One region of the Exiguobacterium sp. EF_C8 genome, then DNA from elsewhere that is predicted to be linked to it. Evidence: predicted binding sites of a transcription regulator. Region 1 holds the regulator's gene; each other region holds the start of a gene.
What was found. The regulator Rex, encoded in region 1, represses fermentation and respiration genes when NADH is low (regulators of the CRP and FNR family bind a similar motif). The targets are predictions, from matches to a motif close to TTGTGAAATATTTCACAA.
Positions count from the first base shown of each region.

Region 1 (3,285 bases):
TACCCGATCGAGACGCCAGTTCCGAAACGGAAATCACCGAAGAGAGGACGTAAACGACCGACGAGGACTTTTAAGAGCGTCGACTTCCCGATTCCGTTCGGTCCGACGAGTGCCAGTGATTCACCGCGTTGCAAGCGGAACGTGATGTCTTTTGAGACAGCTTCTTCGTAACCGATTGCCAATTGATTGACTTGAAGAACGTCATTCCCGCTCTGTTTTTCGATTGGGAAGGACAGGACCGTACTGCGTTCATCTCCATCTGGTCGATCGAGCCGGTCGACCTTCTCGAGCCGTTTTCGAACGCTTTGAGCACGCTTTGTCGTCGTCGCCCGAGCGATGTTTCGTTGAATGAAGTCCTGCATCTTTGCGATTTCTTCTTGCTGCTGTTCGAACTGTTTCATTTCTTGATCGTACAATGCCGCTTTTTGCTCGAGGTACTTCGTATAGTTCCCCGTGAACTTACGACAGACATTACGAGAGAGCTCATAGACGACATTGACGACTTGATCGAGGAAGTACCGATCGTGCGAGACGATCAGAACGGCACCACGATAACCACCGAGGTAACTTTCAAGCCAAGCAAGCGTATCGATATCCAGGTGGTTCGTCGGCTCATCGAGAATGAGAAGCTCTGGTGCTTGCAGGAGCATCTTCGCTAAGGCGAGCCGTGTCCGTTGACCCCCGGACAATGTCTGGATCCGGCGCGAGTAATCGTCTGGATAAAAGCGCATGCCGTGCAGGACGGAGCGGATATTCGCCTCAAACTGATAACCACCGGCTTCTGAGAAGTCGTGTTGCGCTTGATCATACGTCTTCAAGAGACGATCGTACGCGACCGGGTCGTTCAAGATGTGCTCCATGCCCATCTCGATTTCCATCCGGCGCAGTGTTCGTTCTTGTTCTTGCAGATGTTCAAAGACGGTCAGCATCTCGTTCCAGATCGTCTCGTTCGATTCGAGACCACTGTCTTGCGCGAGATAACCGATTTTGACATCTTTACCTTTCATGATATCGCCCGAGTCATGACTGAGTTCACCAGCGATGATTTTGAGCAAGGTTGATTTACCGGCACCATTTCGACCGACGAGCGCAATTCGGTCGCGCTCCTGTACTTCTAGTTTGATATTTTCTAAAATCGGCTCGACGCCGAATGATTTCGAGAGTTGGTTGACTTGTAAGAGTATCATTTCCATCCATCCTTCCACCCTTTAGTCTATCACGAACAAAAGCGCGAGGTCCTGCGGAATATATTATTTGTGACTCTATGTGAAGTGGTTTACAATCAAGGAGAGTAGAAAGCTTTTTGCAAAGATTTGGGTGCCACGATGGATGTGGCCGAAGGGGGAACTGCAGGATGAATGGACCAGACACAAAAATTCCACAAGCGACAGCAAAACGGTTGCCGCTATATTATCGTTTCATCCAAAGTTTATACAATTCAGGTAAGCTCCGCGTCTCTTCTGCTGAGTTAAGCGAGGCGGTGAAGGTTGATTCAGCAACGATTCGTCGCGACTTTTCCTACTTTGGGGCACTAGGGAAGAAGGGGTATGGATATAACGTTCAACATCTCTTAACGTTTTTCCGGAAAACCTTGAATCAAGATGAGGTGACGAATGTTGCCTTGATCGGGGTCGGTCATCTCGGAACAGCGTTTGCAAATTATAACTTTTTAAAGAATAATAGTACTCGGATAGTCGTTGCGTTTGATGCGGACGAAGAGAAGGTCGGAACAACGACGCATGACGTTCCAATCTATCATGTTTCGGACATGAAAGAACAAATCGAAGCGAATCAGGTCGATGTCGCCATCTTGACGGTTCCATCCCAGTTCGCACAGTCAGTAGCGGATGAGTTAGTCGAGTATGGTGTGACAGGCATTCTGAACTTCACGCCTGCACGGTTGAACGTGCCAGTGAGCGTTCGGGTTCATCACATCGATTTATCGATCGAGTTGCAGTCGTTAGTTTATTTCATGAAGCATTATTCGCAATCAGCTGAAGGAGTGAAATCATAATGGAAAACCTTATCCCGCTCACGTTAGGTATCGGACCTGCGAGTATCGGATTAATTGCTGTCGTCGCGTTGATCATCTTCGGACCGAAGAAGTTACCGGAATTCGGTCGTGCTGCCGGTCAAACATTGAAAGAGTTCAAGAATGCCACGAACGGCATCATGGACGACGATAAAAAGGACGAACCGAAAGAGAAGTGATTGAATCATGACGGTTGATCAAGAACAAAGCATGACGTCGCACCTAGACGAACTGCGTAAGCGGATTGTCTGGTCGCTCCTCATCGTCGTCGTCCTGTTCGCTGTCGCATTTCCGCTCGTCCGACCGCTCGTCCGTTTTCTGCAAGCGGACTTAAAAGAGCTCGGTATCGGATTAAATGCCTTCAACGTCGCCGATCCTTTAATGTTGTATTTGAATCTTGCGTTCATCATCGCGCTGATTTTAGCGTCACCGTTCTGGATGTATCAACTGTGGGCATTCGTCCGACCAGGGCTTTATGAAAAGGAACAAAAAGCAACACTGACATATATTCCAGTCATCTTCTTTCTATTTTTGGCTGGTGTAGCCTTCTCGTATTTCTGGTTGCTTCCCTTCTTGCTCGAAGTCTCAACGGATCTCGGGAAAGAATTGGGGATCGAGCAAGTCATCGGGGTCGAAAACTACTTCAGTTTCTTGATCCGGTTGACGATGCCGTTTGGTCTTCTCTTCCAATTGCCGGTCGTGACGATGTTCCTGACACGTCTTGGTCTTGTGACGCCATATTTCATGCGAAAGAATCGGAAATATGCGTATTTCGCGCTGTTCGTCGTTGCGGCATTGATCGCACCGCCGGACGTGACGTCACACTTGATGATCTCAGTGCCGTTGTTCGTTCTCTATGAAATCAGTATCTTGATTTCCGCGCGGACGTATAAAAAGGTCTTGATCCTCGAGCAACAGGCAGAGCTTGAACGACAGGCGGATTTGATGCGTGAATTGAATAAATGAATCGTGAATTCCTTCCAGCCATTTCGGGAGGAATTCTTTTTTATGAAAGCGTTATGTTTATATTGATAAAGCAGTTAGCGATGCGTATACTAAAGATAATTCATGGGGGCTTAGCTCAGCTGGGAGAGCGTTTGGCTGGCAGCCAAAAGGTCGTCGGTTCGATCCCGATAGTCTCCACCAAGTGCATACGTTCAACTCCTCGAGTGCTCGAGGAGTTTTTTTATGTTCCCAGTTAAATTCCTTCCAAATATAAAATGTCACCAAAAAGAAATAAATTAAAAAAATAT
Region 1 covers NZ_CM143264.1:2,902,174-2,905,458, reverse strand. Annotated here, with positions in the region: gene ACY2IG_RS15295 (ATP-binding cassette domain-containing protein) at 1-1,187, opposite strand, end outside; gene ACY2IG_RS15290 (redox-sensing transcriptional repressor Rex) at 1,355-2,014, shown strand; gene ACY2IG_RS15285 (twin-arginine translocase TatA/TatE family subunit) at 2,014-2,211, shown strand; gene tatC (twin-arginine translocase subunit TatC) at 2,219-2,998, shown strand; tRNA gene ACY2IG_RS15275 (tRNA-Ala) at 3,103-3,178, shown strand.

Region 2 (3,285 bases), 850 kb from region 1:
TTTAAATCTTGATCCGTGACAAGTGCAAGTACCATCCCATTTGCGTTTCCGCGTCCCGTCCGACCTGAACGGTGTACGAAATCGTCAAGCGACTCCGGTAAATCGTAATGGACGACGTGTGTGACCGCTTCGATATCAAGCCCACGCGCCGCAAGACCTGTCGTGACGAGTAAAGGAAACTCTCCCTTTTTATAAGAACGCAAGGTCTCCATCCGCTCTCGTTTTCCTTTTTCAGCGTCTAAAATCCGGTATTTCAGTGAGAATTTACTCAACTCGCCATTCAATGGTCCAAGGAATGAGCGATTGTTGATGAATGTCAGCACTTTTGATCCTTGCATGTTCGCCAGACGACGTAACAATTCCGGTTTCTGACGACGTGAAGTCTCCAAATAACCGAATGTCACTTGTGTGCTGACGGCACGCTCAACACGAATCGTCTCAGGATCATTCGCAAGCGTCCGTCCCCATTCTGCTGTCCGTTCCGGCAATGTCGCTGAGACAAATGCCAGTTGTCGATCGCGTAGCGCACTATTTGCGATTCGCGTCGCCGAGTCACTCATGCCACTTTCATAAATTTGATCCGCTTCATCTAAAACAATCAATTTCACCTTATGCATCTTCAGCTTCTTCGAATCAATCAACTCGACGAGACGTCCCGGTGTTCCGACGATGATTTGCGGCTTTTTCTTCAATCGTTCATATTGTCGCTTTAATTCAACACCACCAATGAATGCACCGGATTTGATACCACTTCCTTGAGCAAATAATTGAATGACTTGATGAATTTGCATGACGAGTTCCCGTGTTGGTGCCGTGATGACGACTTGCACGTGTGGCTCTTCCACTTCAATCTTTTCTAAAGCTGGAATGACATAAGCAAGCGTCTTCCCTGTTCCTGTCGGCGCTTCAGCTAGGACATCTTTTCCTTCGCGCAACAACGGAATCGCTTGTTCTTGAACAGGCATCAACTCTGTAAAGCGCGCCCGTTCCCATGCTTCCTGTAAAAATGGTTTTGTAAAGTTCATAACGATTTCTCCTACTCTCTTAATTCCATCATGCCGTTACGTATTCGACATGATCTCCTGATGCATCACGGTATCCCCGTAATGTCTGTGTATATTCATTTCCTGCGTCGAGCAATCGGATGTGGAACCGGACTTCTTCTTCACCAGCTTCTTCCTTTAAAATCTCGAAGCCTTGGATGACACGATCCTGTAATTCTGCAGCGAGTGCCGGATACACGGCAAGACTCGCATACGTCGCTTTTACGTCCACGGGACGGCGAACAAGCGCAATCCAGTACGATTCATCATAGCCGATAAAGTCTTCATAATCAAAATCATCTTCAAACCGAATCCAGAATCCATCACCTTCAAATTCTGTGATCATCCCAGTTCGCGTCGAACCTTCCGATCCGATTTTCAGCGAGACCCAGTCTCCCGACTGATAATCTCCTTGTTGCGTTAATGACACATACTCCATTTGGCACACCTCCACGTTCTATGTTCCCTTTTTCATTGTCAACGATACGTCCTAAAAACACAAGATACCGTAACGTGACATTCCTCACAGTTTCAACTGTGCTAGTGGATCTTTTTCAAATCAGCTCATACAGTTTCGTGAAACTCTTGATTTACCAGACTTCAACTGTTTTTTAATCTTCACTCTTTCATAAGTACAGAAATAAGGAAAGCCCGTCATATCAACGTTTGTTCACTTGTTAAAATATTCACATGAACGTAAAGGGAATCTCTACCTCCTTTTGTTACACTATTCACATAAGGAACTGATCATTAGCTCAATTTTAAAGGAGTGGTATCCATGTTATTAGAAAAAACGAGTGCCTGGGCAAACTTTACGTCTGGCGAATGGATCAAGACAATCGATGTTGCAGACTTCATCCGGCTCAATCGCACGGAATATACAGGTGATGATCACTTTTTAGTCGATCCGACTCAAGCGACGCAACGGCTTTGGCAACAAATTCTACAGTTGACGAATGAAGAACGACAACGTGGTGGTGTGTATGCCGTCGATGCCAAGACACCATCAACGATTCTCTCGCATGATGCAGGGTATCTGGATCCCTCTCTTGAAAAAATCGTCGGCTTACAGACGGATGAACCGTTCAAACGTTCAATTCATCCGAACGGCGGGATTCGGATGGTGAATGATGCCTTAGCTGCGTATGGCTTTGAAGCAGACGAGACCGTCACGAAAATTTTCAGCGATTACCGAAAAACACACAACCAAGGGGTTTTTGATGCTTATACTCCAGAGATGCGCGCCGCGCGTAAAGCCGGTATCATCACAGGATTACCAGACGCCTATGGACGTGGGCGGATCATTGGCGACTATCGTCGTGTCGCTTTGTACGGAACAGCACGTTTGATTGAAGAACGTAAGCGAGACTTGAAGGCACGTGGCGGCTTCCTCTCTGAATCGATGATCCGCGACCGCGAAGAAATGAATGAACAATTGCGCGCATTAACGGAATTGACCGAGCTTGGAACTCGCTATGGTTTTGATCTCTCCCGCCCTGCAGAAACAGCACAAGAAGCATTCCAGTGGGTCTATCTTGCTTATCTTGCTGCGATCAAAGAACAAAATGGTGCAGCTATGTCACTCGGTCGAGTCTCGACGTTCCTCGATATTTATGTCGAACGTGATCTTGCGACCGGCCGCTTGACGGAAGAAACAGCACAAGAGCTCGTCGATCATTTTGTCATGAAACTTCGGATCGTCAAATTCTTACGAACACCGGACTATAACGATCTCTTCTCTGGCGACCCGACGTGGGTAACGGAATCGATTGGCGGGATGAGTGAAGATGGTCGATCAAATGTCACGAAAAGTTCATTCCGCTTCTTACACACGCTCTCGACACTCGGTCCGGCACCTGAACCGAATCTAACTGTTCTCTGGTCCACTCAGCTTCCACGCGGATTCAAGGAATTCTGCGCGAAGATGTCGATCATATCAAGCTCGATTCAGTATGAGAACGATGATTTGATGTTGCCGGTTTATGGGGATGATTACGGCATCGCTTGTTGTGTCTCCGCGATGCGGATCGGGAAACAGATGCAGTTCTTCGGTGCTCGAGCAAACCTTGCAAAAGCATTACTTTATACAATCAATGGCGGAATGGACGAGAAGCTCAAAATTCAAGTCGCCCCAGCCACACCATTGATGCTCGACGAAGTACTCGATTACGAGACAGTCATGGCGGCTTACGATCGTCAACTCGATTGGCTCGCGGAACTGTACGTCAACACACTGAATGTC
Region 2 covers NZ_CM143264.1:650,541-653,825, reverse strand. Annotated here, with positions in the region: gene ACY2IG_RS03420 (DEAD/DEAH box helicase) at 1-1,025, opposite strand, end outside; gene ACY2IG_RS03415 (hypothetical protein) at 1,054-1,482, opposite strand; gene pflB (formate C-acetyltransferase) at 1,822-3,285, shown strand, end outside.
Region 2: a site for Rex is predicted at 1,718-1,735, ahead of pflB (formate C-acetyltransferase). Genes of this name have one in related genera too.

Region 3 (3,285 bases), 730 kb from region 1:
ATCGGTTTTGCTATCTTACCTGAGTCGACGATTCAGCAATCGAATGAAGTCATGCAGCTTCCGTTGAAGACATCATCCGGAAAAGTACTGAAGCGAGATACTTGGATCTTGTCCACGGAATCGATGCTTGAATTAAAACAAGTCCAAGCTTTTTGGGACATCGTAAAAGAAGAAGGAGGAAGTCAGTCAGATGGAATACGCCATTGAGATGCGGCGCGCGCTTCATAAAATACCGGAACCAGGGTTCAAGGAATTTAAGACGCAAGCTTTTATATTGGAACAAATTCGTGCATATCCGCCAGATCGTGTCACATATGACACATTTGAAACAGGTGTTTTCGTTCGAGTGAAAGGATTGACTGGAAACCGAACGATCGGGTATCGCGCAGATATTGATGGGTTACCGATTGAAGAAGCGACAGGGCTTCCGTATTGCTCAGAACACCCAGGGTTCATGCATGCGTGTGGTCATGACATGCATGCCTCGATTGCTTTAGGGTTGATGAAACGGATCGTTGAACTACCAGTCATGGATGATGTCGTCTTTTTATTCCAACCGGCAGAAGAAGGACCGGGCGGGGCGGAGCCGATGATTAAAAGTCCATTGTTTGAAAAATATCGTCCGAGTGAGATGTATGGTCTTCACGTTGCACCGGAATATCCAGTCGGTACGATTGCTAGTCGTCCAGGCGTACTGTTCGCGAGTGCTCGAGAAGTTCATATCACGATCTATGGTCAAAGTGGTCATGCGGCTTTTCCTCATTTGACGATTGATACAGTTGTTGCGCAAGCAGCCTTGATCATGCAATTGCAAACGATTGTCAGTCGATCCATTAATCCGATGAATTGTAGTGTCATCACGATTGGGAAAGTGGATGCAGGTATTCGTGAGAATGTCATTGCCGGTAGAGCGGTTCTTGACGGAACGATGCGTGCGCTAAACGGCGAAGACATGGAAAAACTCGAACGTCGTGTCCGTGACATCATTCGAGGAATCGAAGCTTCGTTTGGTGTTAAAATCGATCTGCAATTCGGTAATCGCTATTATGAAGTCGTCAACGACCGGCAAATCGTGGATAAATTCTCATCATTCGTAAAGATGAATGCCAACTATATCGAATGTGACGCGGCGATGACAGGGGAAGATTTTGGTTTCATGCTGAAAGAGATCCCAGGGATGATGTTCTGGCTCGGCGTCGATAATCCGACATCTGGTTTGCATCAACCAACATTAAACCCGGATGAATCAGCCATTTCTTTTGTCATTGATTTACTTGACCATTATTTCCGAGAGTATGTTTAAAAATTTTTATGAAATAATAAAGGATATAAAGCTTTCCCTTTCGAATTCAGGAATGGGAAAGTTTTTAATATATGTAGGAATAAGAGTTTTCGAACATTTTGTGAAAAAAATCACGTGTATATGTGAACAATTTGTTACATCAAACATTATAAACAGACACAAAGGGTTATGTTCTCTATGATACGGTTATAGACCATATAGAGAAGTATGTTTTAGGAAGAGGGGGCTAAATACATGTTCAATGATCCCGTAGTGCTCAGTCGATTGTTGACAGGGCTCACACTAGCGTTTCATATTATTTTCGCGACGATTGGTGTCGGAGTACCGCTCATGGTACTGGCAGCTGAATTCATCGGTCTGAAACGCAAAGATCCAGATTATATCTTATTAGCAAGACGGTGGACGCGTGGATACGTCGTTACCGTAGCAGTCGGTGTCGTAACAGGGACGGCAATCGGCTTGCAACTATCATTACTTTGGCCGTCACTCATGCAAGTAGCGGGTCAAACAATTGCTTTGCCACTATTTATGGAAACGTTCGCGTTCTTCTTTGAAGCGATTTTCCTTGGTATTTACTTGTATACGTGGGACCGGTTCAAAAATCCATGGTTGCACTGGTTGATTGGGATTCCAGTCGTCATTGGTGCGACAGCATCAGCGTTCTTCATCACGACAGTCAACTCCTTCATGAACTCACCAGAAGGATTTAAGATCGTCAATGGTACGTTAACGCAAATCGAACCATTAAAAGCAATGTTTAATACAGCGACACCGACGAAGGCGACACACGTCATCGTTTCAGCTTACTTGACTGTTGCCTTTATCTTGGCAGCAATCGCGGCGTTCCATTTGCTTCGCAAAAAGACACTCTCAGCAGCAGAGACGGCATATCATAAGAAAGCTCTTCGTCTCACTGTCATGGCTGGTCTGATTTTCGCGTTCTCGACAGCACTTGTCGGTGACTTCTCAGGGAAATATTTAGCGAAATACCAGCCAGAAAAACTAGCAGCTGCGGAATGGCATTTTGATACGACAAATGAAGCAGAATTGATTTTTGGTGGGATACTTGATCAGCAAGAAGACGGCAGTTATGAAATCAAAGGAGCCGTCAAAATCCCATATGCGCTCTCAATTCTTGCAGGTGGGGCTCCGAATACGGAAGTCATCGGTTTAAACGAATTCGCAAAAGAAGATCAAGCACCACTGATCGTCCACTATTTCTTTGATATCATGGTATCGATTGGGATGTACTTGACTGCTATCTCTGCTTTGTTCATCTTGGCATTCCGATTGAAAAAATTGAATCCATATAATAAGTGGATTTTACGAGGGGTGTTCATCGGTGGTCCGTTAGCGATGATTTCAATCGAAGCGGGATGGATGTACGCTGAGATTGGTCGTCAACCTTGGACGCTTTACGGTATCATGCGAACAGCGGACGCGGCGACGACTTCAACAGCGGTTGGTCCGATGCTCATTTTATTCAGTGCATTGTACTTGTTGCTTGGTACGATTTGTACGGTCGTCTTATTACGGATGTTTAAGAAAAACACGGTTGGAAAAGAACTTCAAGAACTTGCTGAAAACCACCATGCACGCGGTGAAGCAATGTTCGTGGATGATAACAAGTAAGGAGGGAACGATTTGGACGTTCAAACACTAGGGATCACGGTCCTTTGGACTTTCCTGTACGGATATCTCATCGTTGCCTCAATTGACTTCGGTGCTGGATTTTACGCCTTTTATTCAAAATATACGAAGCGGGATCATCTGACGAATCGATTGATTCTTCGTTACCTCTCTCCTGTTTGGGAGGTAACGAATGTCTTCTTCGTATTCTTCTTCGTAGGACTAGTTGGGTTCTTCCCAGACTCCGCTTATTATTTCGGTACGGCACTACTCGTACCAGCGTCAATTGTTCTTGTCTTGATTGCGATTCGTGGTAGCTTTTATGCGTTCGCCAATTATGGATCAAACGACAG
Region 3 covers NZ_CM143264.1:2,168,302-2,171,586, reverse strand. Annotated here, with positions in the region: gene ACY2IG_RS11675 (LysR family transcriptional regulator) at 1-207, shown strand, start outside; gene ACY2IG_RS11670 (N-acetyldiaminopimelate deacetylase) at 191-1,303, shown strand; gene ACY2IG_RS11665 (cytochrome ubiquinol oxidase subunit I) at 1,538-2,935, shown strand; gene ACY2IG_RS11660 (cytochrome d ubiquinol oxidase subunit II) at 2,948-3,285, shown strand, end outside.
Region 3: a site for Rex is predicted at 1,402-1,419, ahead of ACY2IG_RS11665 (cytochrome ubiquinol oxidase subunit I). Genes of this name have one in related genera too.